2 regions of the Rubrivivax sp. JA1055 genome follow, and region 1 is predicted to be linked to the other one. Evidence: predicted binding sites of a transcription regulator. Region 1 holds the regulator's gene; the other holds the start of a gene.
What was found. Region 1 encodes sigma-54, which starts transcription at its own class of promoters, with help from an activator protein. Its sites were predicted from a motif close to TGGCANGNAANCTGCTTT; they were not measured.

Region 1 (15,813 bases):
GCCCGCCAGCGCGTCAAGGGCGCGATGATCGACGAGCTGCGCCAGATGGACGTGCTGACCCGCGCCCAGCGCCGCAAGATCAAGGTGCTGCAGATCGCGCGCGAGCGCTGGCGCTCGACCAACGGCGGCGAGGCCGGCCTGGCCGAGCTGGCGCGGCTGTGCAAGATGGACCTGGAGGAGGTGGCGCTGCTCGAGCAGCTGGCCCAGGCGAGCCAGCAGCGCAGCAGCAGCGGCGAGGACGACGAGCCCGAGTTCACCGAACGCCACCACCCGGCCACCGAGAAGGACGAGGTCGAGGCGCGGGTGGACACGGCGATCGTGCTGCGCCACCTGGAGACCTTCTTCGCCCAGCTGCCGGAGCGCGAGCGCCGCGTGATCGACGCCTACCTCGGCATCGGCATGTCGCCGGTGGAGCTGGCGGCGTCGCTGAAGGTGACGCCGTCGCGGGTCTCGCAGATGTACCACGGGCTGCTGCGGCGCATGGCGCAGCGCTTCGGCACCGCGCCGCAGCAGCGCGCCACCGACCGCACCCGCCGGCCCGACCGCGCCGACATGGAGGCGCTGGTCGCCCAGCGCGAGCGCGAGCTGCAGGCGCGCCCCGAAGCCGGGCCGTGGGGCGCGATGATGGAAGACGTGCTGGTCTCGCCGGCCGAACGTTTCGGCGTGCACATCGACGTGCCCGAAGGCACGCGCTGGTAGGCGTGGAACGGGCACGCGCCGAAGGCACGTGCTCGTTCAAACGAGCTGTTGGGCGCGGAACGCGCACGCGCCGAAGGCACGTGCTCGGTGCACGCTGAACGGCGCAAAGGCACTCGTCAGACTGACTGGAGCCTCGCTCGCGGAGGGAGGCTGGAGGGAGCCGTCGAACAAGCTGGAGCACCCTCTCGGAGGGGCTCGGGGGAGCCGTACGCAAAGCCGCAGGCTAGGCGTCGGCGAGGCTTCTGCCGCGCCGACGCCTAGAGGATGCGGCGCGGATGCGCCAGCGCCTCGTGCGCGGCGTGCAGCCGGCGCACCAGCACGCCGATGAAGGCCTGGTCGAAGCGGTGGCGGGTGTCCATCGACAGCTGCACCAGCGTCTCCGGCGTGAACGAGATGCTGGTCAACGGCTCGGACACCAGGATGTCGGCGCTGTGCACACGCAGCTCCTCGCTGGGCGCCAGGTAGGCCATCTCGCCGACCGAGGTGCCCATGCCCAGCCGGGCGACACGCTGGCCGTCGCGGTAGACGTCCACCTGGCCGGCGGCGACGATGTGGAAGGCGTTGCCGGTGTCGCCCTTGCGGAACAGCGCGTGGCCGTAGGGGAAACGCTGCCACTTCGCGCGGTGCACCACCTCCCAGAGCTCGACGTCGCCGAAACGCGAGAAGAACTCCAGCTTGCGCAGCAGGTTGAAGCGCTCGGAGTCGAGCACGTTCTGGGCGTGGCCCTGCGTCACCTCGCGGTTGGCGACGAGTTCGGACAGCGCCTGCGCGAACGCGCTCCAGTCGGCCGGGCGCTCGTCGCGCTTCTTGGACAGCGCACGCAGGATCAGCGCCTCCAGCCGCGGCGGCACGCCTTCGCGCAGCAGGCCCAGCGCCGGCGGCTCGGCGCGGTAGATCTGGTGCATCAGCGCCGGCTGCTGCTGGGCGTCGAACGGCGGGCGCCCGGCGATCAGGTGGTACAGCACCGCGGCCAGCGAATAGATGTCGGCGCGGCAGTCCAGCGTGTCGCCGTCGAGCTGCTCGGGCGACATGTAGGCCAGCGAGCCGACGCGGTAGATCTGGGTGCGCTCGGTGTCGAAGTTGAAGACGCTGCCGAAGTCGGTGATCTTGACGTCGACGACCTGGTCGCCGTCGACCACCGCCAGCAGGTTGGCCGGCTTCACGTCGCGGTGGATCAGGCCCTGGCGGTACATGTAGTCCAGCGCCATCGCGCACTTGAAGCCGATCTCGACGATCTGGTCCAGCGGCAGCAGCGCGTCGGCACGGCAGAAGCGCCTGAGCGTCGAGCCGGGCACGTACTCCATCACCAGGTACGGCGCCTGGCCGTCGGCCACCGCGTCGAGGATGCGCACGACGTTGGGGTGCTGCAGCCGGCCGACGAGCGCCGCCTCGGCGGCGAAGAAACGCTGCTGGAAGTGGCTCTCGCGCGAGTCGGCGGCCAGCGCCGGGCGCACGCGCTTGATCGCCACGTCCTCCTCGCGGAACTCGTCGCGGGCGCGGAAGACCTCGCTGGTGGCGCCCTCGCCCAGGCGCTCGAGCACCCGGTACTTGCCGATGCGCTCGGGCAGGTCGGGGTCGAAGAAGGTGGACGTCGTGGTGGGGGCGTCGGTCATCGTCTCGGGCCGTGTGGGGCCGGCCGATGTTGCCACCTTCGCCGCGCCCCGGCGAGCCCGCGCCGGGAGCAGGGCCCAAAAGTAGAATCGGCCGATGATCCAAGCCAAGCAAGAGCTGCTGCAGGCGCTGGCCGCGGCGCTGGCCGAACTGGCCCCCGGCGCCGCCCCGGTCGCCGCGTTCGAGTCCCCCAAGCAGGCCGCCCACGGCGACCTCGCGATCACCGCCGCGATGGGGCTGGCGCGCACGCTGAAGAAGAACCCGCGTGAAGTCGGCCAGCAGCTCGTCGAGCTGCTCGGTCGCCAGCCGGCCTTCGAGCGCTGGGTGCAGGCCCTCGAGATCGCCGGCCCGGGCTTCATCAACCTGCGCCTGAAGCCGGCGGCGCGCCAGGCCGTCGTCGCCGAGGTGCTGCAAGGCGGCGAGGCCTTCGGCCGCAAGCCGGCCGGCGCCGGCAAGCTGATGGTCGAGTTCGTCTCGGCCAACCCGACCGGCCCGCTGCACGTCGGCCACGGGCGCCAGGCGGCGCTGGGCGACTCGATCTGCCGCCTGTTCGAGTCGCAGGGCTGGGACGTGACGCGCGAGTTCTATTACAACGACGCCGGCGTCCAGATCCAGAACCTGGCCACCTCGACGCGCTGCCGCCTGAAGGGCCTCAAGCCCGGCGACGACGGCTGGCCCGAGTCGGCCTACAACGGCGACTACATCGCCGACATCGCCGCCGACTTCGCCGCGAAGAAGACGGTGCACGCCGACGACCGCGCCTTCACCGCCTCGGGCGACGCCGACGACGTCGACGGCATCCGCCAGTTCGCCGTCGCCTACCTGCGCCACGAGCAGGACCTGGATCTGCAGGCCTTCGGCGTGCGCTTCGACAACTACTACCTCGAGTCCAGCCTCTACGCCGACGGCCGCGTCGAGGACACCGTGCGCCGCCTCGTCGACGCCGGCAAGACCTTCGAGGACGGCGGCGCGCTGTGGCTGCGCAGCACCGACTACGGCGACGACAAGGACCGCGTGATGCGCAAGTCCGACGGCAGCTACACCTACTTCGTGCCCGACGTCGCGTACCACATCGCCAAGTTCGAGCGCGGCTTCACCAAGGTCATCAACGTCCAGGGCAGCGACCACCACGGCACGATCGCGCGGGTGCGCGCCGGCCTGCAGGCCGCCGGCGTCGGCATCCCCGCCGGCTACCCCGACTACGTGCTGCACAAGATGGTCACCGTGATGAAGGGCGGCCAGGAGGTGAAGATCTCCAAGCGCGCCGGCAGCTACGTCACGCTGCGCGACCTGATCGACTGGACCAGCCGCGACGCGGTGCGCTACTTCCTCATCAGCCGCAAGGCCGACACCGAGTTCGTCTTCGACATCGACCTGGCGCTGAAGGCCAACGACGAGAACCCGGTCTTCTACGTCCAGTACGCGCACGCGCGCATCTGCTCGGTGCTGGCGCAGTACCAGGGCGAGACCGACTTCGCCGGCGCCGACCTGTCGCGGCTGACGGCGCCGTCGGAATACGCGCTGATGCTGCAGCTGGCGGCCTACCCGGGCATGCTCGAGCGCGCCGCGGCCGAACACGCGCCGCACGACGTCGCGTTCTACCTGCGCGACCTGGCCGCGGCCTTCCACAGCTACTACGCCAGCGAACGGTTCCTCGTCGACGACCCGGCGCTGGCCCGCGCGCGCATGGCGCTGCTGGCGGCCACCGCCCAGGTGCTGCGCAACGCGCTGGGCATGCTGGGCGTGTCGGCGCCGACCTCGATGTCGCGCGCCGCCGCCGAAGAGGTGCCGGCGTGAAGGGCCAGCGCGGCGGCTTCGCGCTCGGGCTGATCGTCGGCCTGCTCGCCGGCCTGGCGATCGCGCTGGCGGTGGCGCTGTACATCACCAAGGCGCCGGTGCCCTTCATCGACAAGGTTCCGCAGCGCACCGCCGAGCAGGACAGCGCCGAGGTCGAGCGCAACAAGCGCTGGGACCCGAACGCGCCGCTGGCCGGCAAGCAGCCGCCGCTGCCGGCGGCGGCCGCCTCGGCGCCGACGGCCGCACCGTCCGCGCCGCCGACGGCCGCGCGGACGCCCGCCAGCGCCCCGGCCGCGCAGGGTGGCTCCACCCGCGATCCGGCGGCCATCCTCGCCGGCCAGTCCACCGACCGGGCCGCTGAAGCGTTCGTGTACTTCGTGCAGACCGGCGCGTTCACGCGCACCGAGGACGCCGAGCAGGAGCGCGCCCGCCTGGCGATGCTCGGCTTCACGGCCAAGGTGAGCGAGCGCGAGCAGGCCGGCAAGACGATGTACCGGGTGCGCACGGGCCCCTACGGCACGCGCGACGACGCCGAGGCTGTCCAGGGACGGCTGCAGGCGGCGAACATCGACGCCCGGCTGGTCCGCGCCGAGAAGCCCTGAGCAGGGAACCCGGCACGGGTGCGGCCGGTCCCATGCGACGACACCGATCACTCGAAAGGAAACTCATGAAGCGGCGCGATTTCTCGATCCAACTGGCCGGTGCGGGCCTGGGCCTGGCGATGGCCGGTGGCGCCCGCGCGCAGGGCGGGCCGGTCGAGGGCACGCATTACGTGCGGCTGCAGACGCCCGCACCGACCTCGATCCCCGAGGGCAAGAAGGTCGAGGTCGTCGAGTTCTTCTGGTACGAGTGCGGCCACTGCTTCAACTTCGAGCCGCTGCTGGAGACCTGGAGCAAGCGCCTGCCGGCCGACGTCGTGTTCCGCCGCGTGCCGGTGGGCTTCACCGCGCGCCACCAGATCGCCCAGAAGATCTTCTACGCGCTCGAGGAGATGGGCCAGGTCGGCGCGGTGCACCGCAAGGTGTTCAACGCGATCCACGTGCAGGGCAAGCGCCTGCTGTCGGAGTCGGACATCATCGACTTCATGGTCGCCAACGGCCTCGACGGCAAGCGCTTCGGCGACGCCTTCCGCTCGTTCAGCGTGGCGACCAAGGCCAGCCGCGCCAAGCAGCTCGCCGACGCCTACAAGATCGACGGCGTGCCGGCGATGGGCATCCAGGGCCGGTACTACACTTCCGGCGCCCTGGCCGGCGGCCACGAGCGTGCGCTCGCGGTGGCCGACTTCCTGATCGCCCGCTCCCGCCAGGGCGCCTGAGCCCGGGCCCGCGCCGGGTCTTGATCCGGCGCATCGGCCTCGCAACGCGGGGCCCGCGAACCCTGTTCGACGGCACGAACTTGTGGCTAGAATGCTTGCAAGTTTCGTGCCGAAAATGACGCTCCGTTTCGCCCTCCTCCGCCGTGCCGCACCGCTGGTGCTGGCGCTGCTGTGCGCCGCCGCGGCCGCCGAGCGCGCCGACCGCGAGCGCCAGATGGTCGTCGAGGCCGACCGGCCGGGCTCGGTCGACCTGCAGCGCCAGCTCGTCGAGTTCAACGGCAACGTCGTCATCACCCAGGGCACGATGGTCATCCGCGCCGACCGCGTCGAGCTGCGCGAGACGGCCGACGGCTACCGCGCCGCCACCGCCATCGGCAGCGCCGGCCGCCCGGCGAGCTACCGCCAGAAGCGTGACGGCGTCGACGAGGTCGTCGAGGGCGTGGCCGACCGCATCGAGTACGACGGCCGCGCCGACACGCTGCGTTTCATCGGCAACGGCGCGGTGCGCCGGCTGCGCGGCGCGGTCGTCGCCGACGAGATCACCGGCTCGCAGATCGTCTGGGACAACACCGCCGAGACCTTCAGCGTCGCCGGCGGCGAGACGACCCGTGCCAACCCGAGCGGTCGCGTGCGCGCGGTGCTGAGCCCGCGCAGCGACAAGGCGGCCACGCCGCCGGCCGCGCCGGCCTCGGCCGCGCCGCTGGCGCCGGCGCGCTCGCTCGGGGGCCAGCGCTGATGGAAACCGCCGTCGCGGGCAGCCGGCTCGAAGCCGAGAACCTGCAGAAGAGCTACGGCCAGCGGCGCGTCGTCAAGGACGTGCACCTGTCGGTGGCCGCCGGCGAGGTCGTCGGCCTGCTCGGCCCCAACGGCGCCGGCAAGACCACCACCTTCTACATGGTCGTCGGCTTGGTGCGTGCCGACGCCGGCCAGATCCGCATCGACGGCCGCCCGGTCGAGCGCCTGCCGATCCACCAGCGATCGCGCCTGGGGCTGTCGTACCTGCCGCAGGAAGCGTCGATCTTCCGCAAGCTGACCGTCGAGGAGAACATCCGCGCCGTGCTCGAGCTGCAGCAGGGCCCGGACGGCCGGCCGCTGAAGCCGGCGCAGATCCAGGAGCTGCTGGACAAGCTGCTGCACGACCTGTCGATCGAGAAGCTGCGCGACTCGCCGGCGCCGGCGCTGTCCGGCGGCGAGCGCCGCCGCGTCGAGATCGCCCGGTCGCTGGCCACGCAGCCGCGTTTCATCCTGCTCGACGAGCCCTTTGCCGGCGTCGACCCGATCGCCGTCATCGAGATCCAGCGCATCATCGCCTTCCTCAAGTCGCGCGGCATCGGGGTGCTGATCACCGACCACAACGTGCGCGAGACGCTGGGCATCTGCGACCGCGCCTACATCATCAGCGAGGGCAGCGTGCTCACCGAAGGCACGCCGCAGGCGATCGTCGAGAACGCCGAGGTGCGCAAGGTCTACCTCGGCGAGCATTTCAAGATGTGACGCGCGGCCGATGAAGCCCTCCCTCCAAGTCCGCCTGTCGCAGCATCTGGCGCTGACGCCGCAGCTGCAGCAGTCGATCCGGCTGCTGCAGCTGTCGACGCTGGAGCGGCACCAGGAAGTCGAGCAGATGCTCGAGCAGAACCCGTTCCTGGAGATGGACGAGGACGCGGCGACACCGTTCGACGCGCCGGCCGAACGTGCCACCGTCGACCGCGTCGCCGAGCGTGACGACGGCGACGGTGCCGCCGAGCCGGCACCGGCCGAGGTCGACGCCGCCGAGTTCGGCACCACCGAACGCGACGACTGGGAGAACGGCACCGAGCGCGACGACTTCGACGGCATCCGCGAGACCCCGGCCGCGGCAGCGCCCGAAGGCGACGACGACCTCGACCCGCAGGAGCGCCGCGCCAGCGCCGGCACGCTGCAGGACCACCTGCGGCGCCAGATCGCCGGCATGCGGCTGTCGGCCGAGGACGCTGCGGCACTGCACGTGCTGATCGAGTCGCTGGACGACGACGGCTACCTCGCCGACCCGCTGGAGGACATCGCCGCGCGCCTGGCCGACATGCTGGACCTGGACGACGAGGAGCAGCGCGAGGCCCTGGCCGACCGCCTGCAGTGCGCGCTGCGCTGGCTGCAGAGCCTGGAGCCGACCGGCGTCGGCGCACGTTCGCTGTCCGAGTGCCTGGTGCTGCAACTGCGCACGACGCCGCGCTGCGAGGCGCGCGAGGTCGCGATCCGCATCTGCGAGCACTCGCTGGAGCTGCTGGCGCGGCGCGACGTGAAGAAGCTGACCGCCGCCACCGGCGCCGGCGAGGACCTGCTGCGCCAGGCGCAGGCACTGATCGTCGCCTGCGAGCCCAAGCCGGGGCGGCCGTTCGCGCCGGCCGAGTCGAACATCATCGTGCCCGACGTCATCGTCCAGAAGTCGGGGCGCGGCTTCAAGGTGCTGCTGAACCCGGACGTGATGCCCAAGCTGCGCATCAACGACCTCTACGCCCAGGCGATCCGCGGCCAGCGCAACGGCGCCGGCGGGCTGTCGTCGCGGCTGCAGGAGGCGCGCTGGTTCATGAAGAACATCCAGCAGCGTTTCGACACCATCCTGCGTGTGTCCAAGGCCATCGTCGAGCGCCAGAAGGGTTTCTTCACCCACGGCGCGATCGCGATGAAGCCGCTGGTGCTGCGCGAGATCGCCGACGAGCTGGGCCTGCACGAGAGCACGATCTCGCGCGTGACGACGGCCAAGTACATGGCCACGCCGCAGGGCACCTTCGAGCTGAAGTACTTCTTCGGCAGCTCGCTGAACACCGAGGCCGGCGGCAACGCGTCGAGCACCGCTGTGAGGGCGCTGATCCAGCAGCTCGTCTCGGCCGAGGACGCCAGCAAGCCGCTGTCGGACAGCCAGCTGTCGCAGATGCTCGAGGAGCAGGGCATCCAGGTCGCGCGCCGCACCGTCGCCAAGTACCGCGAGGCGCTGAAGATCGCGCCGGCCTCGCTGCGCCGGGCGATCTGACGCGACCACAGCCCAGGGTCAGGTCCCGCAGGACCTGACCCCGTCCTCCGCCGCGACGCGCCGCCGCCGCAGCTGAGGCAGCCCGGGCAGCCCGGGGTCAGGTCTTGCGAGACCTGACCCCGTCCTCCCGTCCTCCTGACCCCGTCCTCCGCGTCCTCCGCCACAACGCGCCGCCGCCGCCGCAGCTGGACTACAGTCCAGCGCTTTCGTCCGTCGCGCCGCCGTCATGACCGTCTCCCTGTTCCTTCCCTGCGCCGGTGGCGTCGAGCCGCTGCTGGCCGACGAGGCCGCCCGCATCACCGGCTGCCGCACCGAGGCCGTGCGCGGCGGCGTCTTCGTCGACGGCGACGCCCGCGCCGCGATGGCGCTGAACCTGGAAAGCCGGCTCGCCCAGCGTGTGCTGTGGCCGCTGATCGACGGCCCCTACCGCGACGAGCACGAGCTCTACGAACTCGCGCGCCGCGTGCGCTGGGACGACTGGATCACGCCGCGCCAGACGCTGCGTGTCGACGTCGCGGCGCAGCGTTCGCCGCTGAAGAGCCTGAACTTCGCGACGCTGCGCGTGAAGGACGCCGTCTGCGACCAGCTGCGCGAAACGAGCGGCGAACGCCCCAGCGTCGACACCCGCCACCCCGACCTGTCGCTGCAGCTGTACGTCGGCCCCGAGCACGCGACGCTGTACGCCGACACCTCGGGCGAGGCGCTGTTCAAGCGCGGCTGGCGCGACGAACGCGCCGGTGGCGTCAAGGGCGAGGCGCCGCTGAAGGAGACGCTGGCCGCGGCGATGCTGGCCGCCGCCGGCTGGCAGGGCCGCGAGGAGGACGGCGCGCTGCTCGACCCCTGCTGCGGCGCCGGCACGATCGCCATCGAGGCCGCGCAGATCGCCTGCGGCATCGCCCCGGGCATCAAGCGCCGTTTCGCCTTCGAGCGCCTGCTGCCCTTCCGCGACCAGCTCGGTGCCTGGCGCGAGCTGCAGCAGGCCGCGCGCGAACGTGTGCACGCGCCTGCGGTCGAGGTCTTCGCCGGCGACGTGAGCTTTCGCATGACCGACTTCGCGGCGCGCAATGCCGCCAACGCCGGCGTCGGCCAGGCCATCGCCTTCAAGACTGCCGACGCGCTGCAGCGCCCGGCGCCGGCCGAACGCGGCACGCTGATGCTCAACCCGCCGTACGGCGAGCGCATCGCGCCCAAGGGCAGCGGCAGCGCCCGCGGCGACGCGCCCGGCGGCGCGCGTGAAGGCTTCGACGGCGGCGGCTCGTCGGCCGAGTTCTTCGGCGCGCTGGCCGCGCACTGGAAACGCCGCTACGCCGGCTGGACGGCCTGGGTGCTGAGCCCGGAGATGAAGCTGCCGTCGCTGATGCGGCTGAAGGAGAGCCGGCGCGTGCCGATGTGGAACGGGCCCATCGAATGCCGGCTGTTCCGCTTCGACATGGTTGCCGGGTCCAACAAGGAGGCCGCATGAAGCGTCTGCACATCGACTTCGTCAGCGACGTCGTCTGCCCCTGGTGCGCCGTCGGCCTGGCGTCGCTGGAGCGGGCGCTCGAGAACCTGGCCGGCGAGATCGAGGCCGAGATCGAGGTCCGCCCGTTCGAGCTGAACCCCGACATGGCGCCCGAAGGCGAGGCCATCGACGAACATCTTCAGCGCAAGTACGGCGGCGCGCCCGAGCAGTTCGCCGCCGTGCGGCGCACGCTGGCCGAACGCGGCGCGGCGGTCGGCTTCGCCTTCGGCGAGCGCACGCGCATCTGGAACACCTTCGACGCCCACCGGCTGCTGCACTGGGCCGGTCTCGAAGGCCGGGCGCTGGACCTCAAGCGGGCGCTGCTCGCCGCCTACCACGGCGAAGGCCGCAACCCGAGCGACCCCGAGGTGCTGGCCCAGGTCGCGGCCGGCGTCGGGCTGAACGAGGCCCGCGCCCGCGAGGTGCTCGAACGCGGCGAGTTCGCCGACGCCGTGCACGCCGAGGAGCAGCGCTGGCTGGCGCTGGGCATCCGCTCGGTGCCGGGCGTCGTGGTCGACGAGCGCCACCTGATCTCCGGCGGCCAGCCGCCCGAGGTCTTCGAGCAGGCGCTGCGCGAGATCGCCGCCGGCCGCTGAACGGCCGGCCCGGCCGCGGCAACAACTCGCCGCGCGCCGGCGCACCGACTGCGGGCTGGGGGGTGCCCCGGGCTTCGCTGACACAGCGCAAGCGGCGGGCCGCGGTGCGGCCGAGCATGGCCTCGACGGGCCCCGCGGCGCAGTCGTCCGGCCGCCGGGCGACCGTTGTCCGCACCAGGAGATCGATCATGGCCACCCGTTTGGACCTGCTGGGCTCCGTGCCCGCACCCAACCGCACCGACCTGTTCCGGCCGCGCCCGCCGCTGCCGTTCGCCCGCCCGACGATCATCACCTTCGACGACGTGCCCGACGGCACCGTCATCGACGAGCAGTACGCCGCCAAGGGCGTGCACTTCGCGTCGATCAGCACCAGCCCGCCGCGGCGCTGGAGCAGCTACGCACGCTCGGCCTGGGGCATCGAGAGCGCACCCAACGGCGTGTCGGTGGTCGCGCCGCCGCAGCTGAGCCTGTTCGACGCCCGCCAGGGCGGCATCGAGGCGCGTTTCGACAAGCCGCAGCAATGGGTGTCGATCGACGCCCAGCCGGTGCTGCCGCCCGAGTACTTCGGCAACCCGACGGCGCGACCCTTCATCGAGGCCTACGACGCCGGCAACCGGCTGCTCGAGCGCACGCGCTACCCGCTGAACCCCGGCGACCCGGCCTGGGGCAGCTGGCAGGTGCTGATGGTGTCGGCCGGCAGCGCGGTCATCACCCGGGTCGTCATCTCCAGCGCCTGGGATGGCGGCGTCGCGGTCTACGGCCTGTTCGACCGGCTGGCTTTCGGCACCGAACGGTCGCTGCTGCCGTTCTCACTGGGCGGCTGAACCGCTGGCGATCGGCGGCAGGCGGTCGAACCAAGGCGCATCGGCCTCGAGCTCGGCCGCCAGCTGCAGCAGCGTCGCCTCGTCGCCCTGGCGGCCCATGGCCTGCACGCCCAGCGGCAGACCCTCGGGCGTGCGGTGCAGCGGCAGGCTCATCGCCGGCACGCCGGCCAGGTTGGCGAGCTGCGTGAACGGGTACGGCGCCAGGTTCTGCACGAACAGGCGCTGCACACGCGTGTCGAGCGCGCCCCAGCGCGCCAGCGGCGCGAGCAGCCCGCTGGCCAGCAGCAGGTCGGTCAACCGGGCCTCGGCCGGCGACGGCTCCAGCGCGCCGAGCGGCAGCGCCGGCCGTGCGGTCGTCGGCGTCAGCCAGACGTCGTGGGCGGTGAAGAAGGCCCCCAGCGTGCGCGCGAACCCGTTCCAGCGCGCCAGGCCGGCGGTCAGCGCCGCGCCGCCCAGGCGCTGGCCGTAGGCGGCCATCACCCGCGTCAGCGGCTCGAACTCGGTGTCGCGCGCACCCAGCGCACGCGCCTGGGCCATCACCGCCGGCACCTGGGCCGCGTAGAGCTGCAGATAACAGGCCGCGACCGCATGGCCGTCGACGGGCGGCGCGGCTTCCTCGACGTGGTGGCCCAGGGCTTCGAGCCGGCGCGCCGCGGCCTGCACCGCCGCCGCGGCCTCGGCGTCGACCGCGGTGCCCAGCGGCGAGGCCGTCGAGAACGCCACACGCAGCCGCGCCGGCGGCCGGCGCAGCGCGGCGACGAAGGGCTCGGCCGGCGCGGCGCCGGTGAACGGGTCGCCGGGCTCGGGGCCGCAGAGGATGTCCAGCGCCAGCGCGCTGTCACGCACGCTGCGCGAGATCACGCCTTCCGAACAGGCGCCGAACCAGACCTCGCCCAGACCCGGGCCGTTGGAGATGCGCCCGCGCGACGGCTTCAGCGCGAACAGCCCGCAGAACGCCGCCGGGATGCGCAGCGAGCCGCCGCCGTCGTTGCCGCCCGCCATCGGCACCACACCCGCGGCGACCGCCGCCGCCGAGCCGCCGCTGGAGCCACCGGCGTGGCGCGCCGGGTCCCAGGGGTTGCGCACGGGGCCGAAGGCGCGCGAGTCGCTGACGCCCTTGAGGCCGAACTCCGGCAGGTTGGTCTTGGCGAAGACCGTCGCGCCGGCGTCGAGCAGCCGGCGCAGCACCGCGGCGTGCACCGGCGGCACGAGGCGTTCGCCGGCGCGGCTGCCGTAGCTCGTCGGCACGCCGGCGACATCGGCGACGCTGTCCTTGACGACGAACGGCACACCGCCCAGCGGACCGGCGGCGCCGTGCGCCAGCTGGGCCTCGGCCAGCGCCGGCAGCCAGCGTGTGACGGCGTTGAGACGTGGCTGCACCCGTTCGGCCTGGGCGCGGGCCAGGTCCAGCAGCTCCTGCGGCGAGACCTCGCCGCGGCGCACCAGATCGGCCAGCGCGGTGGCGTCGTGGCGCAGGTACTCGTCGTGCCGCATCGGCGGCCATTCTGGCGGCGGCGCCGGCTGCCGCGCAGCGGGTCAGACCCGCAGCCCGGCCCAGCCCAGCACCGCCAGCGGCGCGGTGTCGGCGCGCAGCACGCGCGGGCCCAGGCCGACGGCGGCGAAGCCGGCGGCAACGGCCGCGGCCTCCTCGGCCGGCGACAGGCCGCCTTCGGGGCCGCTGAGCGTGCAGAAGCCGGCACCGGCCGGCAGCCGCTCGGCCAGCGGGCGCGCGCCGGGGCGCGGGCTCAGCAGCAGCCGGGTGCCGAGATCCTGCTCCGCGGGCAGCGCGCCCAGCCAGGCCGCCAACGGCCGCACCGGCTGGATGCGCGGCACGCGCGTGCGCCCGCACTGCTCGCAGGCGGCGACGGCCACCGCCTGCCAGTGCGCCTGCTTGCGCTCGGCACGTTCGCCGTCCAGGCGCAGCACCGACCGTTCGCAGACCAGCGGCTGGATCGCCGCGACGCCGAGCTCGGTGGCCTTCTCGACCAGCGCGTCCATGCGGTCGTTGGCCGGCATGCCGACGGCCAGCGTCGCCGCGAACGGCAGCTCGCGCTCGACGGCTTGCGGCTCGCCGACACGCACCGTGACCTCGCTGCGCCCCATCGCGACGACCTCGGCCGGCCATTCGGCGCCGCCGCCGTCGAACAGGACCAAGGCGTGGCCGGGCTGCAGCCGGCGCACCTGGACGTGGCGCGCGGCGCCGGGCGGCAGCGCCAGCGTGCTGCCGGCGGCCAGGGGAATGTCGAGATAAAGACGGGTGCTCATCGCGGCGCGCAGTGTGCCGCAAGCCGCCCCCGGCGCGCCGCCCCGTTGCTCAGGGCGCGCCGCCGAGGCGGCGGCAGAAGGCCAGCGCCGCAGCCTCGCCGTCGGCGGCCTCGAGCTCGTCGACGAAACGCAGCGCGAGCTGGCGAAGCTCGTCCAGGCCCTGGCTGCGCTCGACGTCGAGCACCATGCGGTAGCCCTTGACGAGGCCCAGCCGCGAGCGGGCCTCGGAGGTCAGCAGGTCGTACAGCACCCGCGGCTCGGCGCCGGCCAGCGCGGCCTGCGCCGCGCCCCGCGCCCGCGAGACGGCCGCCGCAGCGGCCGCCAGACGCGGCGGCGGGCTGCTCTCGGCGACGTAGCCGAGCGCGATCAGGCGCTCCAGGTCGGCCGGTTCGGCGCCGGCGACGGCGGCCAGCCACTGCTCGGCCGGCCGCGAGGGGTCGACGATCAGCAGCAGGTTGCGCGCGGCGCGAGAGAGCTGGCCGTCGCGGGAGCGGATGGCCTCGCGCCCGGCGTCGGTGCGCTGCAGGCGCACGCTCATGCGCGGCCCCGGCGGGCGCAGGCGCCCGTGCGGCGGTCGGCGCCCATGGCGTCAGCCGCGCAGTTCGCGCCGCAGGATCTTGCCGACCGGGGTCTTGGGCAGGTCGGTGCGGAACTCGACCACCTTCGGCCGCTTGTAGCCGGTGAGGTTGGCCTCGCAATAGGCCCGCACGTCGGCCTCGGTGACCGCCGGGTCCTTCTTGACGATGACCACCTTCACGGCCTCGCCGGCCTTGGCGTCGGGCACGCCGACGGCGGCGCACTCGAGCACGCCGGGCATCTGCGTGATGACGTCCTCGACCTCGTTCGGGTACACGTTGAAGCCCGAGACCAGGATCATGTCCTTCTTGCGGTCGACGATGCGGAAGTAGCCGCGTTCGTCGACCAGGCCGACGTCACCGGTGCGGAAGAAACCGTCGGCGGTCATCACCTTGGCGGTCTCGTCGGGGCGCTGCCAGTAGCCGGCCATGACCTGCGGGCCCTTGATCGCGATCTCGCCGGCGACACCGGGCGGCACCTCGTGGCCGTCGTCGTCGAGCAGGCAGACCTCGGTGGACGGCAGCGGCAGGCCGATGGCGCCGCTGTAGGCGTCGGTGTCGACCGGGTTGCAGGTCGCCGACGGGCTGGTCTCCGACAGGCCGTAGCCTTCGCAGATCGGGCAGCCGGTCTTCTCCAGCCAGAGCTTGGCGGTCGCGTGCTGCACCGCCATGCCGCCGCCGATGCTGATCTTCAGGTGGCTCCAGTCGACCTTGTCGAAGTCCGGGTGGTTGGCCAGCGCGTTGAACAGCGTGTTGACCGCCGGGAAGCTGTGGAAACGGTGCTTGGACAGCTCCTTCAGCGTCGACGGGAAGTCGCGTGCGTTGGGGATCAGGATGTTGCAGCCGCCGGTGCGCATCGACAGCATCATGTTCGCCGTGAAGCCGAAGATGTGATAGAGCGGCAGCGCGCAGACGGTGACGACCTGCTCGCCGGCCGGGATCCTCTTCAGCGCCGGCTGGTACCAGGCCTCGGACTGCAGCACGTTGGCCACCAGGTTGCGGTGCAGCAGGATCGCGCCCTTGCTGACGCCGGTGGTGCCGCCGGTGTACTGCAGCACGGCGATGTCGTCGGGGCCGATCTTGCCCGTCGCCAGCGGCTTGTTGCGGCCGCGCGCCAGCGCGTCGGGGAAACGCACCGCGCCCGGGATGTCCCAGGCCGGCACCATCTTCTTCACCTTGCGCACGACGTGGTTGACGATCGCGCCCTTGATCAGGCCGAGCATGTCGCCCATCGCGGCGACGATCACCTTCTTCGTCGGCACCGCCTCGTAGACCTTCTGCAGCGTGGCGGCGAAGGTCTCGAGGATGACGATGGCCTTGGCGCCGGAGTCCTTGAGCTGGTGCTCCAGTTCACGCGGCGTGTACAGCGGGTTGACGTTGACGATGACGTAGCCGGCCCGCAGGATGGCCGCGACGGCCACCGGGTACTGCGGCACGTTGGGCATCATGATCGCGACGCGGTCACCGCGTGCCAGCCCCAGCGACTGCAGGTAGGCGGCAAAGGCGCGCGAGAGCTCGTCGACCTCGCCGAAGCTCACGGTGCGACCCATGAACTTGTACGCGGGCAGCTCGCGATACTTGCCGAAGCTTTCCTCGAGCAACGCGACCAGCGACGGGTACAGC
Region 2 (15,813 bases), 170 kb from region 1:
GGAAGGGAAGCAGGCGGCATGAAACACGGCACCGCGCGCACGCTGCTCACCGAGCCGATCCCGCCCGGCGAACGGCCCGGCGAACCCCTTCCCGGCCCGAGCGACTGGTCCTTCGAGCTGATCGACAAGTACCACGCGATCATCCGCGCGACCGCCGAACGTTTCGGCCTGGACACCTACCCGAACCAGCTCGAGATCATCACCGCCGAGCAGATGATGGACGCCTACGCGTCCGTCGGCATGCCGGTGAACTACCGCCACTGGAGCTACGGCAAGGAGTTCATCGCCACCGAGAAGAACTACAAGCGCGGCCACATGGGGCTGGCCTACGAGATCGTCATCAACTCCAACCCCTGCATCAGCTACCTGATGGAGGAGAACACGATGGCGATGCAGGCGCTCGTCATCGCCCACGCCGCTTACGGCCACAACAGCTTCTTCAAGGGCAACTACCTGTTCCGGATGTGGACCGACGCGTCGTCGATCATCGACTACCTCGTCTACGCCAAGGACTACGTCGCCAAGTGCGAGGAGAAGCACGGCCTGGAGGCCGTCGAGCTGTTCCTCGATTCCTGCCACGCGCTGGCCAACCACGGCGTCGACCGCTACCGCCGGCCCAGCCGCAAGTCGCTGGCGCAGGAGCTCGCCGAGCGCCAGGACCGCGAGGCCTACGTGCAGCAGCAGGTCAATGACCTCTGGCGCACGCTGCCGCGGCGCGCCGAGAAGGACGCCCCGTCACAGGAGAGCCGGCGCTTCCCCGAGGAGCCGCAGGAGAACCTGCTGTACTTCATCGAGAAGAACGCGCCGCTGCTCGAGCCCTGGCAGCGCGAGATCGTGCGCATCGTGCGCAAGATCGCGCAGTACTTCTATCCGCAGCGCCAGACCCAGGTGATGAACGAAGGCTGGGCCACGTTCTGGCACTACAAGCTGCTGAACACGATGTACGACGACGGTTACCTGACCGACGGCGTGATGATCGAGTGGCTGAAGTCGCACACCAACGTCGTCTACCAGCCGCCGGTCGGGCACCGTGCCTACAGCGGCATCAATCCCTACGCGCTCGGCTTCGCGATGTACAACGACATCCAGCGCATCTGCGAGAAGCCCACCGACGAGGACCGCCAGTGGTTCCCCGAGATCGCCGGCACGCCTTGGCTGCCGGCGCTGGACCAGGCGATGCGCAACTTCAAGGACGAGAGCTTCGTCGGCCAGTACCTGAGCCCGAAGCTGATGCGCGACCTGCGGCTGTTCACGATCCTCGACGACGAGAAGCAGAACGAGCTGGAGATCAGCGCCATCCACGACGAAGCCGGCTACCGGCGTGTGCGCGAGGCGCTGTCGCACCAGTACGACCTCGGCACGCGCGAGCCCAACATCCAGGTCTGGAACGTCAACCTGCGCGGTGACCGCTCGCTGGCGCTGCGCCACTTCCAGCACAACGACCGGCCGCTGCACGACAGCGCTGCCGAGGTGCTGAAACACGTCGCGCGGCTCTGGGGCTTCGCGGTGCACCTGGAGAGCGTCAACACGCGCGGCGACGTCACCAAGCGCTGGAACGTGCCGGCGCCGGCCTGAAACGACGAAGCCCCTTGCGGGGCTTCGTGTCTGGAGGGCCCGGCGGGCCGTCTCAGTGGCTGCGCCGACGGCGCGTGCCGGCGACGGCCAGCAGCGCCAAGCCGCCCAGGGCCAGCGTGCCGGGTTCGGGCACGTCGTAGCTGAGCTTGTCCCAGTAGACGTCGTAGGCCGTGCTGCGGCCGTGGTTGTAGCTCTGGATGATCGCGTTGGCGATCGCCGTCGTGCCCGGGGCGACGTAGGCGTGCGACGCGAACAGCGCGCCGGCGCCGTCGAACACCTCGTACAGGAAGCTGCCGCCGCCGCCCAGCGTGATCGACAGCGTGTACCACTGGTCGAAGGCGTCACCGACGGCCACCACCGGAACCGTCCAGGAGCCCGGCTCGTTGCTGTCCCAGAAGCGGAAGCCGCCGGACGCGAACTCGATGATCGGATAGGCGCTGACCGCACCGGCAGTGTTGATGCCCGTGCCCCACAGGCCGGCCCAGCGTCCGCCGTAGCTGGCCGCTTCTTCGTCGATCCAGAGCTGCGCGCTCAGCTTGTAGGTGTCGGGCGCCAGGTCGTACTTGCGGCCTTGCGTGGCGTAGAAGTCCGCGGTGGCACCGGCCGGGTTGGTCGTCACCTTGAGGCGGTTCTCGCCGTCGAACTCGGCGCTCTCGAAGGCCGCCGGCGCTGCGCGGTCGACGTACCAGACGCCGGGCGCGCGCGACCCGGTCACGACGGTGTCGAAGTCCAGGGTCACCGTGGCCGCCTGGGCGCTGACGGCCGACAGGGCCAGCACGCCGGCCGTGGCCGCCCACTTGATCGCGAACATTGAGGTTCCTCCGTAGTTTTGACGCGTTATCCGCAGAAGGCGATCGGGACGATCGCCGTGTTGCGGCGAATCGTTAGCAATTCGTGCGCCAAACTAGGGATATCTGCAAAAGTCTTTATTTGACAAAGACTTGCGCGCCTCTTGGGGAGGTTTGGAAACAACCTTGTCAGATATCTCGACAGTCTCTCGGCCGGTATCGAACGAGGCGTTCAGTTCCTGAATATCTTTCCCGGATTGAGTATTTGAAATGGATCAAGCGCCTGCTTGATCGCGCGCATCAGCGCAATGCCGCCGGCGCCGGCTTCCTCTTCCAGGAACGCCATCTTGTGCAGCCCGATGCCGTGTTCGCCGCTGCAGGTGCCTTCCATCGCGATCGCGCGGCGCACCATGCGTTCGCTCATCGCTTCGGCGGTCGCGCGCTCGGCGGCGTCGCCGTCGCGCACCAGGTAGGCGAGGTGGAAGTTGCCGTCGCCGACGTGGCCGACGATGTAGTAGGGCAGGCCGCTGGCCTCGGCGTCGGCCACCGAGGCTTCGACGATCTCGGCCAGGCGCGAGATCGGCACGCAGGTGTCGGTGGTCACCGAGCGGGTGCCCGGGTGCTGCTGCAGGCCGGCGAAGTAGGCCCGGTGGCGTGCGGCCCAGAGGCGGCTGCGCTCCTCGGGCGTGTCGGCCCACTCGAAGTCCTCGCCGCCCAGCTCGGCGGCGATGGCCTGCACGGTCTCGGCCTGTTCCTTGACGCCGGCCGGGCTGCCGTGGAACTCCATCAGCAGCATCGGCGCCTCGCGCAGCGCGAGCCCCGACTGGCGGTTCACCGCGCGCACCGCGTTGACGTCCAGCAGCTCGCAGCGTGCGATCGGCACGCCGAGCTGGATGGTCTGGATCGTCGTGCGCACCGCCGACGCGACGTCGGGGAAGTGGCAGACCGCGGCGCTGACGGCCTCCGGCAGCGGGACCAGGCGCACCGTCAGTTCGGTGATCACGCCCAGCGTGCCTTCGCTGCCGACGAACAGCCGCGTCAGGTCGTAACCGGCGGCCGACTTGCGGGCGCGTGTGCCGGTGTGCACGAGCTCGCCGCGGCCGGTGACGACGGTCAGCGCCAGCACGTTCTCGCGCATCGTGCCGTAGCGCACGGCGTTCGTGCCGCTGGCGCGTGTCGCGGCCATGCCGCCGAGCGACGCGTTGGCGCCCGGGTCGACCGGGAAGAACAGGCCCAGCGAGCGCAGCTCGGCGTTGAGCTGCTCGCGCGTGACGCCGGCCTCGACGGTGGCCGTCAGGTCGTCGGCGTCGATGCGCAGGATGCGTGTCAGACGCGAGACGTCGACGCTGAGCCCGCCCTGCACGGCCAGCAGATGGCCTTCGAGCGACGAGCCGGTGCCGTACGGGATGACCGGCACGCGGTGCTCGCCGGCCAGGCGCACGACCGCGGCAACCTCGTCGCTGCTCTCGCAGAACACGACCGCGTCGGGCGGCGTCACGGGGAAGGGCGACTCGTCGCGGCCGTGCTGCAGGCGCACCGCCTCGGCGGTGCTGCAGCGCTCGCCGAAGCGTGTGCGCAGCGCGGCCAGCAGCGTCTCGGGCAGCGGGCGACGCGCCGCCTGGGCGGCGGCATCGTGGGGGACAGCGCTCATGACCAACTCCTCGCACGCGGCCGGCGCCGCAGCGTCATCGCCTGGGCGGGGCATTCTAGGAGGCCGGTCAGGCGCCGACCTCAGGCCTTGCGCCGCGCGCGAACCGCGGCCGCCAGGCCCTCGAGCACGCCGACCGAGTCGTCCCAGCCGATGCAGGCGTCGGTGATGCTCACGCCGTACTCCAGCGCCGACGCGCGGTCCTTGCCGGCGCTGAACTTCTGCGCCCCGGGCTTCAGGTGGCTCTCGACCATCACGCCGAAGATGCAGCGGTTGCCGGCGGCGATCTGGCCGCCGACGTCGCGCATCACGTCGATCTGGCGCTGGTGCTGCTTGCTGCTGTTGGCGTGGCTGGCGTCGATCATCAGCCGGCACGGCAGCTTGGTCGCCTCGATCTCGGCGCAGGCCGCGGCGACGCTGGCGGCGTCGTAGTTCGGCGCCTTGCCGCCGCGCAGGATGACGTGGCAGTCCTTGTTGCCGCGGGTCTCGACGATCGCCACCTGGCCGTTCTTGTGCACCGACAGGAAGTGGTGCGGGCGCGCGGCGGCCTGGATCGCGTCGGTGGCGATCTTGATGTTGCCGTCGGTGCCGTTCTTGAAGCCCACCGGCGCCGACAGCCCGGAGGCCAGCTCGCGGTGCACCTGGCTCTCGGTGGTGCGCGCGCCGATCGCGCCCCAGGCGATCAGGTCGCCGATGTACTGCGGCGAGATCACGTCGAGGAACTCGCTGGCCGCCGGCACGCCTTCGCGGTTGATGTCGACGAGCAGCTGGCGCGCGATGCGCAGGCCTTCGTCGATGCGGAAGCTCTCGTCGAGGTAGGGGTCGTTGATCAGGCCCTTCCAGCCGACGGTGGTGCGCGGCTTCTCGAAGTAGACGCGCATCACGATCTCGAGGTCGGCGGCGTGGCGTTCGCGCTCGGCCTTCAGGCGACGCGCGTACTCGACGGCCGCGGCCGGGTCGTGGATCGAGCACGGGCCGATGATGACGAGCAGCCGGTCGTCCTCGCCGTGCATGATCTGGCGGATCTTGTGCCGCGTGCCCGACACCAGCGTCTCGACCGGCGTGCCGGCGATCGGGAAGAAGCGGATCAGGTGGTCCGGCGGCGGCAGCGGCGTGACGTCGCGGATGCGCTGGTCGTCGGTCTGGCTGGTCTTCTCGCTCAGCGCGTAGCGGCTCTCGGTCGCTGCGGCGGATTTCGGGCTCATGACGGGGCTTCCTGTGGTCGGGGACGGGGCGAAAAAAAACCGCCGGGGCTGCCGGCGGTTTTCTGGGTTCGCTCGCGTTTCTTCGGGTTACGCGTTTGCCTCTCCAGCCGCCGAACGGGGCGAGAACCAAAAGTACGCGAAGAAGAAGGCGGGCGAACGCATCGGGGTCGAATGTAGCACGCGGTGAGGATTGGGGTCAGGTCTTGCCTTTTGCACGCGGCGACGTTGGCGTCTTGCGCCGAGAGCGTCAGTGCAAAAGGCAAGACCTGACCCCGGCATTCGTCAGTACGCTTGCGCGCCGAAACCGGCGGCCTGCAACGCCTGCACGACGTCGGCGACGTGGCGCGGGTTGCGCGTCTGCAGCACCAGCTCGACCTCGACGTTCTGCGCCGACAGCGTCGAGAACGCGCGCTGGTGGTGGACCTCGTCGATGTTGGCGCCGGCCTGCGCGACCACCGTGGTGATGCGCGCCAGCACGCCGGGCGTGTCGCGCGCGCCGACGCGGATGCGCGCCAGCCGCCCGGCGCGAACCATGCCGCGGCCGATGATCGCCGACAGCAGCATCGGGTCGATGTTGCCGCCGCACAGCACGAGGCCGACCTTGCGCCCGGCGTAGCGCTCGGGCTCCTTCAGCAGCGCCGCCAGGCCGGCCGCGCCGGCGCCTTCGACCAGCGTCTTCTCGATCTCGAGCAGCATCACGATGGCCTGCTCGATGTCGCCTTCGTCGACCAGCACCAGGTCGTCGACCCGTTCGGCGATCAGCGCGCGCGTGATCTCGCCCGGCTGGCCGACGGCGATGCCTTCGGCGATCGTCGTCAGGCCTTGCGGGTGCTGCGTGCCCTTGACGGCGTTGACCATCGCCGGGAACCGCGCGGTCTGCACGCCGATGATGCGGATGTCCGGCCGCAGCGCACGCACCGCGGTGGCGATGCCGCTGATCAGCCCGCCGCCGCCGACGGCGACGACCAGCGTGTCCAGCTCGGGCTGCGCGCGCAGCATCTCCAGGCCGATCGTGCCCTGGCCGGCGATGACCAGCGGGTCGTCGAAGGGGTGCACGAACTCGAGCCTCTGCTCGGCGGCGATCTGCAGCGCGCGCTCGCGCGCCTCGTCGAAGGTCTCGCCGTGCAGCACGACCTCGGCGCCGAAGCCGCGCGTGCGCTCGACCTTCACCGTCGGCGTGTGCACCGGCATCACGATGACGGCGCGCAGCCCCAGGCGCTGGGCGTGGTGGGCGACACCCTGGGCGTGGTTGCCGGCCGAGGCGGCGACGACGCCGGCCACGCCGTGCTGCACCAGCGCACAGAGCTTGTTCAGCGCGCCGCGTTCCTTGAACGAGGCGGTGAACTGCAGGTTCTCGAACTTCAGGAAGACCTGGGCGCCGAGGATCTGGCCGATCGTGCGGCTCTCGACGCAGGGCGTGTCCAGCACGTGGCCGGCCAGGCGGCCGGCGGCGGCCTCGATGTCGGCGTACTCGACGGCAGCCATCAGGCGGTGCCCCCGACGGTCAGGCGCTCGATGCGCAGCGTCGGCTGGCCGACGCCGACCGGCACGCTCTGGCCTTCCTTGCCGCAGGTGCCGACGCCGGTGTCCAGCTCCAGGTCGTTGCCGATCATGCTGACGCGCTTGAGCGCATCCGGGCCGCTGCCGATGATCGTCGCGCCCTTCACCGGGTACTGGATCCTGCCCTTCTCGACCCAGAAGGCCTCGCTGGCCGAGAAGACGAACTTGCCGCTCGTGATGTCGACCTGGCCGCCGCCGAAGTTGGTGGCGTAGAGGCCGCGCTTCATCGACGCGACGATCTCCTCGCGTGTCTTGTCGCCGGCGAGCATGTAGGTGTTGGTCATGCGCGGCATCGGCAGGTGGGCGTAGCTCTCGCGCCGGCCGTTGCCGGTGGGCTTCACGCCCATCAGGCGCGCGTTCAGGCTGTCCTGGATGTAGCTGACGAGGATGCCGTCCTCGATCAGCACGTTGCGCTTGGAGGCCACGCCTTCGTCGTCGACGTTGAGCGAACCGCGGCGGTCGGGCAGGGTGCCGTCGTCGAGCACGGTGACGCCCGGGGCGGCGACCCGCTGGCCCAGGCGGCCGGAGAAGGCGCTCGAACCCTTGCGGTTGAAGTCGCCTTCGAGCCCGTGGCCGACGGCCTCGTGCAGCAGCACGCCGGGCCAGCCGGGGCCGAGCACGACGCTCATCTCGCCGGCCGGCGCCGGGCGGCTCTCGAGGTTGGTCAGCGCCGCGTCGACGGCCTGGCGCACATAGCCTTCGATGACCGCGTCCTGGAAGTAGCCGAGGCCGAAACGGCCGCCGCCGCCGCCGGTGCCGACTTCACGCCGGCCGTCCTGCTCGGCGATCACGGTGAGCGACAGCCGCACCAGCGGCCGCACGTCGGCGGCGCGCGTGCCGTCGGCGCGCGCGACGAAGACGACGTCGTACTCGGCGGCCAGCCCGGCCATCACCTGGACGATGCGCGGGTCCTTGGCGCGGGCGAGCTTCTCGACACGCTCGAGCAGCGCCACCTTCTGCGTGCTGTCCAGCGTCGCGATCGGGTCCATCGGCGCGTACAGCGCACGGCTGGCGGCGATGCGCGGCGCACGCGCCAGCTTGACACGTTTGTTCTGGCCGGCCGCGGCGATCGTGCGCACGGTGCGCGCGGCGTCCAGCAGCGCGGCCTCGGACAGGTCGTCGCTGTAGGCGAAGGCGGTCTTCTCGCCGGCGACGGCACGCACGCCGACACCCTGGTCGATGCTGAAGCTGCCGCCCTTGACGATGCCTTCCTCCAGGCTCCAGCCCTCGTGGCGCGTGGACTGGAAATACAGGTCGGCGTCGTCGACACGATGCTCGGCGATCGTCGCTAGCGCCCGGGCGAGCTGCGCCTCGCCGATGCCGGCGGGTTCGAGCAGCGACGACTGCGCGATGGCCAGGCGTTCGAGGGTGGGTTCGCGGGTGATCATCGGCGCCTCCGGGTGGGGCGCGAATTGTAGGAGTCGCGTCTTGCCCGTGCCGCCGCGGTGGCGCTCGCCTGAGTTCAGCCGCGCCGCGCCAAGGCCTCCTGGTACAGCGCGTTGCGCGGCGCGCCGCTGATCTCGGCGGCCAGCGCGACCGCCTGCTTCAACGGCAGCTCGCGCAGCAGCACCTCCAGCGTCTGCAGCGCCGCCGGCGCCAGCCCTTCGGCCTCCACCGCCGGCAGGGCGTGCAGCACGAGCACGAACTCGCCGCGCACGCGGTTCGCGTCGGCGGCCAGCCAGCCCGGCAGCTCGCCGGCGGCCATCGTCGCCACGGTCTCGAACTGCTTGGTCAGTTCGCGGCACAGCGTCACGTGGCGCTCGGGCGCGCCTTCGGCCAGCGTCGCCGCCAGCGCCTCTATGCGGTGCGGCGCCTCGAACAGCACCTGCGTCGAACGCTCGCCCAGGCAGGCGGCCAGCGCGTCGCGCCGTTCGCCGCCGCGCGAAGGCAGGAAGCCGACGAAACGGAAGCCCGCGCCGACGGTGTCGCCGGCGACGCTGAGCGCCGTGACGGCGCTGCTCGCGCCCGGGATCGGGATCACCCGATGGCCGGCCGCCGCGGCCTGCGCCACCAGCACCGCGCCGGGGTCGCTGACCGCCGGCGTGCCGGCGTCGCTGACGTAGGCCACCGACTCGCCGGCCGCCAGCCGTGCCAGCACCGCGCCGCTGGCGCCTTGTTCGTTGTGGGCGTGCAGCGCGATCAGCGGCTTGTCCAGCCCGAGGTGGCGCAGCAGCTGCGCGCCGACGCGCGTGTCCTCGCAGGCGACGGCGTCGGCGCGGGCCAGCACGTGCACCGCCCGAAGCGTGATGTCGGCCAGATTGCCGATCGGCGTGGCGACGACGTAGAGTGCGCCGGGCGGGAACTGCTGGCCGCCGGCGGCGGCATCGGCTGCGGCGAGCAGCGCGGAGGGCGTGATGTTCAAGGGCGCGTCGGAGCAGGGGACGAAGGCGCTCGGCGATGCCGCCGAGTCTCGGGCGCTGGCCTGGCTGCAAGCGCGCGGCCTGACGCTGCTGGAGCGCAATTATCGGGTCGCACGCGGCCCGCACGCGCGTGGCGGCGAGGTCGACCTGATCCTGCGCGACGCCGACGGCACGCTGGTCTTCGTCGAGGTGCGTTCACGGCGCAGCCGCGGCTTCGGCGGTGCCGCGGCCAGCATCGGCGCGAGCAAGCGGGCCCGCATCGTCTATGCCGCGCGCCACTACCTGCAGCGCTGGCGCGTGCTGCCGCCGTGCCGCTTCGATGTCGTCTGCATTGATGACGGGCGCGTTGAATGGCTTCAGGCGGCCTTCGACGCCGCTTGAACCCGCCGCCGGCGGGGCCGTGCCAACCCCGGGCCTTATCATCCCCCGCCTATGCTCGAGCAGCGGATCCAGCAGCAATTCTTCGACAGCGCCGACCTGAAGTACCAGACCGCCGAGGCGCTCTCGCGCCCGATCGCCGAGGCCTGCGGCGCCCTGGTCGGGGCCATCACCTCCGGCGGCAAGCTGATGATCGGCGGCAGCGGCGCCGCCTCGGCGCTGGCGCTTCACTTCGGCCAGCGCCTCGTCACCGGCTACGAACGCGAGCGCCCGCCGCTGCCGGCGATGGTGCTGGGCGCCGACGCCGAGCCGCTGATCCTGGCGCTGGGCCATCCGGGCGACGTGCTGTTCTGGATCGAGCCCGCCGACGGCGACGGCCAGCTCGCTCGCGCGGCGATCGCCGCGGCGCACGACAAGGACATGACGGTGGCCGGCCTCAGCGCCGGCACCGGGGCGGCGGCTGCGGCCGTCGCGGCGCAGCTCGCCGAAACCGACGTCAAGGTCGCGCTGCCGCACGCCCGCGGTGGCCGGGCGCTGGAACTCCAGCTGCTCGTGCTGCACTGCCTGTGCGACGCGATCGACCTCCAACTGATGGGAGAACAGGAACCGTGAACACCCGACTCGTGATGCGCCCGCTGGCGCTGGCCCTGGCTGCGGCGGCTGCCGCGACGACGCTGTCGGCCTGCGCACCGCTGATCGTCGGCGGTGCGATGGTCGGCGGCAGCATGATGATCATCGACCGGCGCACCTCCGGCGCGCAGGTCGAGGACCAGGCCATCGAGCTCAAGGGCGCCTCGGTCGTGCGCGATCTGGCGACGCTGGGCCACGTCAACGTCACCAGCTACAACCGTATGGTGCTGCTGACCGGCGAGGTGCCGACCGAGGACGACCGCCTGCGCGTCGAGAACGCGGTGCGCCGCGTCGAGAACGTGCGCAGCGTCACCAACGAGCTGGCCGTCGCCGGCAACAGCTCGCTGAGCTCGCGTTCCAACGACCTCGTGCTGACCAGCAAGGTCAAGGCGACCTTCGTCGACGCCAAGGACCTGCAGGCGCCGTCGGTCAAGGTCATCACCGAGCGCGCGACGGTCTACCTGATGGGCCGCGTCACCGAACGCGAGGCGGCGCGGGCCGCGGATCTGGCGCGCTCGGTGTCGGGCGTGCAGAAGGTGGTGCGCGTCTTCGAGGTGATCTCCGAAGCCGAACTCGCCAACCTGCAGAAGGCCACGCAGCCTTCGCAGCCGGCTTCCGGCAACCGCTGAGCGCCTGCGGGGCGGGCCGTGGTGGGCCCGCCGCGCCCGCTCAGCCCAGCCGCTTGATCAGGCTGGACGTGTCCCAGCGGCCGCCGCCCTGGGCCTGGACCTCGGCGTAGAACTGGTCGACCAGCGCCGTCACCGGCACGCGCGCGCCGTTGCGGCGCGCCTCGTCGAGCACCAGGCCGAGGTCCTTGCGCATCCAGTCGACGGCGAAGCCGAAGTCGAACCTGCCTTCGACCATCGTCTTGCCGCGGTTGTCCATCTGCCAGCTCTGCGCCGCGCCCTTGCCGATGACGTCCAGCACCAGCGGCATGTCCAGCCCGGCGTGCCGGCCGAAGGCGATGGCCTCGGCCAGGCCCTGCACCAGCCCGGCGATGGCGATCTGGTTGACCATCTTCGCGAGCTGGCCGGCGCCGCTGTCGCCGATGCGCGTGACGGCGCGCGCGAAGGCCATCGCCACCGGCTTCATCGCGTCGAACGGCGCTTCGTCGCCGCCGCACATCACGGTCAGCACGCCGTTGACGGCACCGGCCTGGCCGCCGGAGACCGGGGCGTCGACGAACTGCAGGCCGCGTGCCGTGGCCGTGGCGTGCAGCTCGCGCGCGACTTCGGCCGAGGCCGTGGTGTGGTCGACGAAGACCGCGCCCGGCGCCATGCCGGCGAAGGCGCCGGTCTCGCCCAGCGTCACGGCGCGCAGGTCGTCGTCGTTGCCGACGCAGCAGAAGACGAACTCGGCGCCGGCGGCGGCTTCGGCCGGCGTCGGCGCGTGGGCGCCGCCGTATTCGGCGACCCAGGCCTGGGCCTTGGCGGCGCTGCGGTTGTAGACGGTGACGCGGTGGCCGGCGCGGGCGAGGTGCCCGGCCATCGGGTAACCCATGACGCCCAGGCCGATGAAGGCGACGGCGCGGGGCGGGACGGTGTCGTAGGTCTTGCTCATCGGCGGGCGGTCTCAGGCGGTGGGGACCGCCGATTCTGCCGCCCGGCCGCGCCGCGTCAGATGACGCGCATGTTCTCCGTGCCGGCGGCGAGGTCGCGGCTGCGCGCGCGCTGGCTGTTGAGCTTGATCTGCAGGCGCAGGTCGTTGACCGAATCGGCGTTGCGCAGCGCGTCCTCGTAGCTGACGGCGTTGGCTTCGTAGAGGTCGTACAGCGACTGGTCGAAGGTCTGCATGCCGAGCTCGCGCGAGCGTTTCATCAGCTCCTTGATCTCGCCGATCTCGCCCTTGAAGATCATGTCCGACACCAGCGGCGTGTTGAGCATGATCTCCACCGCCGCGATGCGGCCGCGGCCTTCCTGGCGCGGCATCAGGCGCTGGCTGACCAGGGCCTTGAGGTTCAGCGACAGGTCCATCAACAGCTGGCCGCGGCGCTCTTCCGGGAAGAAGTTGATGATGCGGTCCAGCGCCTGGTTGGCGCTGTTGGCGTGCAGCGTGGCCATGCACAGGTGGCCGGTCTCGGCGAAGGCCACCGCGTGCTCCATCGTCTCGCGGTCGCGGATCTCGCCCATCAGGATCACGTCGGGCGCCTGGCGCAGCGTGTTCTTCAGCGCCTGCTCCCAGCCGTCGGTGTCGACGCCGACCTCGCGCTGCGTGACGATGCAGTTCTTGTGCGGGTGCACGAACTCGATCGGGTCCTCGACCGTGATGATGTGGCCGTAGGAGTGCTCGTTGCGCCAGTCGACCATCGCCGCCAGCGAGGTGCTCTTGCCCGAGCCGGTGGCGCCGACGAAGATGACCAGGCCGCGCTTGGTCATCGCGATGTCCTTGAGCACCGCGGGCAGGGCCAGCGTGTCGATCGTCGGCAGCGTCTGCGGGATCGTGCGCAGCACCAGCCCGACCTGGCCCTGCTGCATGAAGGCGTTGACGCGGAAGCGCCCGACGCCCTGCGGGCTGATCGCGAAGTTGCACTCCTTGGTGCGCTCGAACTCGGCGGCCTGCTTGTCGTTCATCACCGCGCGCGCCAGCTGCAGCGTGTGCTGGCCGGTCAGCGGCTGTGGCGAGACCTTGGTCACCTTGCCGTCGACCTTGATCGCCGGCGGGAAGTCGGCGGTGAGGAAGAGGTCCGAGCCGTTGCGCGCGATCATCAGGCGCAGCAGGTCGTTGACGAATTTCGAGGCCTGGTCGCGTTCCATCCGTGTACTCCCTTGTCCGATCAGGCGTCGCCGAGCAGCGCCGACAGCCGCGTGCTGGTCTGGCGCAGCCGCAGCGACAGCCGCCGTGCCAGCGCGGCGAGCAGCATCAAGGCCAGCTGCGCGTCGGCGTTCATCAGCGCCAGCAGCTGCGAGGTCTCGAGCACCGCCAGCACGCAGGGCTCGGTGCTGCGGCAATCCGACAGCCGCGGGCCGGCGTCCAGCAGCGACATCTCGCCGAGCACGTCGCCCGGCCGGATCTCGGCCAGCCGCGTGGCCGCGTTGCTGCCCTGGCGCTCGACGACGACCGCGCCTTCGAGCACCACGATCATGAACTCGCCCGGCTCGTCCTGGACGATCAGCCGCTGGCCCGCGCCGACGCGCACGAAGACGAGGTAGGGCGCCAGCCGCGCCATCGACGCCTCGTCGAACGGCCGCCGCCCGCCCGCCCACAACGCCGCCAGCCGCCGCAGCCCTTCGTCCGCGTCGAACGGCAGTGCCCCGACCTGCGCCGCACGCTGCGCCCACGAAGCGGCGTCGCTCATGCGCGTTCCCGACCCAGCGCAGGCGTGCAGAGGGTGGCGAACCGACGGCCTGTCAAGCAGACGCCGCGGACGGGCTTTGCCCGGCCGCTGGCGTCGCCCCCCTGCGGGGCCGAGGCCGGACACGATTCGTCCGGTGGACGAATCGTGCCTGCCGAGGAGCCGGGCCCTTGGCCCGGCGTGGCCTGCAAGGCAGTGCCGAAGGCGCTTCGGGGGGGGGCCATCCCTAGCCGGGGAAGTTCTCGGGAATCTTCGCCTTGCCCCGCGCCTCGGCCGGCGTGATCACGTTGCGGCGCACCAGGTCGGCGAGGTTCTGGTCCAGCGTCTGCATGCCCAGGCTCTGGCCGGTCTGGATGGCCGAGTACATCTGGGCGATCTTGTTCTCGCGGATCAGGTTCTTGGTCGCCGACGTGGCGATCATGATCTCGTGCGCCGCGACGCGGCCCGAGCCGTCCTTCAGCTTGCACAGCGTCTGCGAGATGACGGCGACCAGCGACTCCGACAGCATCGCGCGCACCATCTCCTTCTCGGCCGCGGGGAAGACGTCGACGACGCGGTCGATGGTCTTGGCGGCGCTGGAGGTGTGCAGCGTGCCGAACACCAGGTGGCCGGTCTCGGCGGCGGTCAGCGCCAGGCGGATCGTCTCCAGGTCGCGCATTTCGCCGACCAGCACCGCGTCCGGGTCCTCGCGCAGCGCCGAGCGCAGCGCGTTGGCGAAGGACAGCGTGTGCGGCCCGACCTCGCGCTGGTTGACGAGGCACTTCTTGCTCTCGTGCACGAACTCGATCGGGTCCTCGACGGTGAGCACGTGGCCGTACTCGTTCTCGTTGAGGTGGTTGACCATCGCCGCCAGCGTCGTGCTCTTGCCCGAGCCGGTGGGGCCGGTGACGAGCACCAGGCCGCGCGGCTTCAGCGCCAGCTCGGCGAAGACCTTGGGCGTGCCGAGCTGCTCCAGCGTCAGGATCTTGCTCGGGATCGTGCGGAACACCGCGCCGGCACCGCGGTTCTGGTTGAACGCGTTGACACGAAAACGTGCGAGGCCCTGGATCTCGAAGCTGAAGTCGCACTCCAGCGTGTCCTCGTAATGCTTGCGCTGGGCGTCGTTCATGATGTCGTAGACCATCGAATGGACCATCTTGTGGTCCAGCGGTTCGACATTGATTCGACGCACGTCGCCGTGCACGCGGATCATCGGCGGCAGCCCCGCCGACAGGTGCAGGTCCGAGGCCTTGTTCTTGACCGAGAATGCGAGCAGCTGGGTGATGTCCATGACGGGAGCGCGAGGGCGCCATTCGCCCAGTGATCGAACGATTATGGGCAGCATCGGAAGCAACCTGCAAGAAGTGAAGCGGCGTATCGCCGCAGCCGCGAATGCGGCCGGCCGGGACGCGCAAAGCGTCACGCTGCTGGCGGTGTCCAAGACCTTTCCCGCCTCGGCGGTGAGGGCCGCGCACGGTGAAGGGCAGCGGGCCTTCGGCGAGAACTACGTCCAGGAAGCGCTGGCCAAGATCGCCGAGCTCGTCGACCTGCGGCCCGAGCTCGAATGGCATCTGATCGGCCCGCTGCAGAGCAACAAGACGCGCCCGGTGGCCGAGGCCTTCGACTGGGTGCATTCGGTGGACCGGCTGAAGATCGCCCAGCGCCTGGCCGAGCAGCGCCCGGCCTGGCTGCCGCCGCTGCAGCTGTGCCTGCAGGTCAACGTCAGTGGCGAGGCCTCCAAGAGCGGCTGCGCGCCCGAGGACCTGCCGGCGCTGGCGCATGCCGTCGCCGCGCTGCCGGCCGAGCGTGTGCGGCTGCGCGGGCTGATGGCCATCCCCGAGCCGAGCGAGGACCCGGCGGCGCAGCGCCAGCCGCTGGCGCGGCTGCGCACGATGCTCGCCGCGCTGAACGCCGACGGCCTGGCGCTGGACACCTTGTCGATGGGCATGAGCGCCGACCTCGAGGCCGCGGTCGCCGAGGGCGCGACGCTGGTGCGCGTCGGCACGGCGATCTTCGGCCGGCGCTGAGCCGGCACCGGCTCCTCAGGCCGGCTCAGTACAGCCCCAGCGCCAGCCCGAGTTCGAGCGCCATCGCGGCGACCAGCGCCACGATCGCCATGCCTTCGACGAACGCGAGCTGCCGGCGTTCATGGCCCGGCCGGGGCTCGGGCGGCAGCAGGGCGCCGGGCGGGTACTCGCCGATCCTGGACGAGGCGAAGCGCGAGACGGGGCCGTGTCGCCCCGCAGGTTTGGTGTTCGAGAACATTCGTACTCCCTGTCGTTCCCGATGTCGTCGTGCCGCACGGGCGGCCGGCGCCGATCTAATCATCGTTTTTGGTGAATCGGCACAGGGATCACCCGGCTGCAGAGGGCAGGCCGTGGTGTCGTTCTCGTTTTCA

Region 2: a site for sigma-54 is predicted at 2,460-2,477, ahead of LOC65_RS08380 (PEP-CTERM sorting domain-containing protein). Genes of this name have one in related genera too.

The regions. Positions count from the first base shown of each region.
Region 1 is NZ_JAJKFP010000005.1:185,249-201,061, forward strand. Features, by position in the region: gene LOC65_RS07565 (sigma-70 family RNA polymerase sigma factor) at 1-699, shown strand, start outside; gene LOC65_RS07570 (serine/threonine-protein kinase) at 957-2,312, opposite strand; gene argS (arginine--tRNA ligase) at 2,407-4,107, shown strand; gene LOC65_RS07580 (SPOR domain-containing protein) at 4,104-4,709, shown strand; gene LOC65_RS07585 (thiol:disulfide interchange protein DsbA/DsbL) at 4,775-5,422, shown strand; gene lptA (lipopolysaccharide transport periplasmic protein LptA) at 5,538-6,158, shown strand; gene lptB (LPS export ABC transporter ATP-binding protein) at 6,158-6,916, shown strand; gene LOC65_RS07600 (RNA polymerase factor sigma-54) at 6,927-8,429, shown strand; gene LOC65_RS07605 (class I SAM-dependent RNA methyltransferase) at 8,656-9,891, shown strand; gene LOC65_RS07610 (DsbA family oxidoreductase) at 9,888-10,526, shown strand; gene LOC65_RS07615 (hypothetical protein) at 10,715-11,350, shown strand; gene LOC65_RS07620 (amidase) at 11,336-12,844, opposite strand; gene LOC65_RS07625 (16S rRNA (uracil(1498)-N(3))-methyltransferase) at 12,887-13,615, opposite strand; gene LOC65_RS07630 (hypothetical protein) at 13,665-14,153, opposite strand; gene LOC65_RS07635 (long-chain-fatty-acid--CoA ligase) at 14,205-15,813, opposite strand, start outside.
Region 2 is NZ_JAJKFP010000005.1:359,459-375,271, forward strand. Features, by position in the region: gene LOC65_RS08370 (YeaH/YhbH family protein) at 1-22, shown strand, start outside; gene LOC65_RS08375 (SpoVR family protein) at 19-1,575, shown strand; gene LOC65_RS08380 (PEP-CTERM sorting domain-containing protein) at 1,628-2,386, opposite strand; gene LOC65_RS08385 (FAD-binding oxidoreductase) at 2,596-4,014, opposite strand; gene LOC65_RS08390 (3-deoxy-7-phosphoheptulonate synthase) at 4,095-5,216, opposite strand; gene LOC65_RS08395 (threonine ammonia-lyase) at 5,499-6,701, opposite strand; gene tldD (metalloprotease TldD) at 6,701-8,164, opposite strand; gene rsmI (16S rRNA (cytidine(1402)-2'-O)-methyltransferase) at 8,239-9,138, opposite strand; gene LOC65_RS08410 (YraN family protein) at 9,131-9,517, shown strand; gene LOC65_RS08415 (SIS domain-containing protein) at 9,569-10,126, shown strand; gene LOC65_RS08420 (BON domain-containing protein) at 10,141-10,773, shown strand; gene LOC65_RS08425 (NAD(P)-dependent oxidoreductase) at 10,814-11,704, opposite strand; gene LOC65_RS08430 (PilT/PilU family type 4a pilus ATPase) at 11,761-12,897, opposite strand; gene LOC65_RS08435 (cyclic nucleotide-binding domain-containing protein) at 12,918-13,439, opposite strand; gene LOC65_RS08440 (type IV pilus twitching motility protein PilT) at 13,663-14,706, opposite strand; gene LOC65_RS08445 (YggS family pyridoxal phosphate-dependent enzyme) at 14,750-15,442, shown strand; gene LOC65_RS08450 (hypothetical protein) at 15,468-15,680, opposite strand.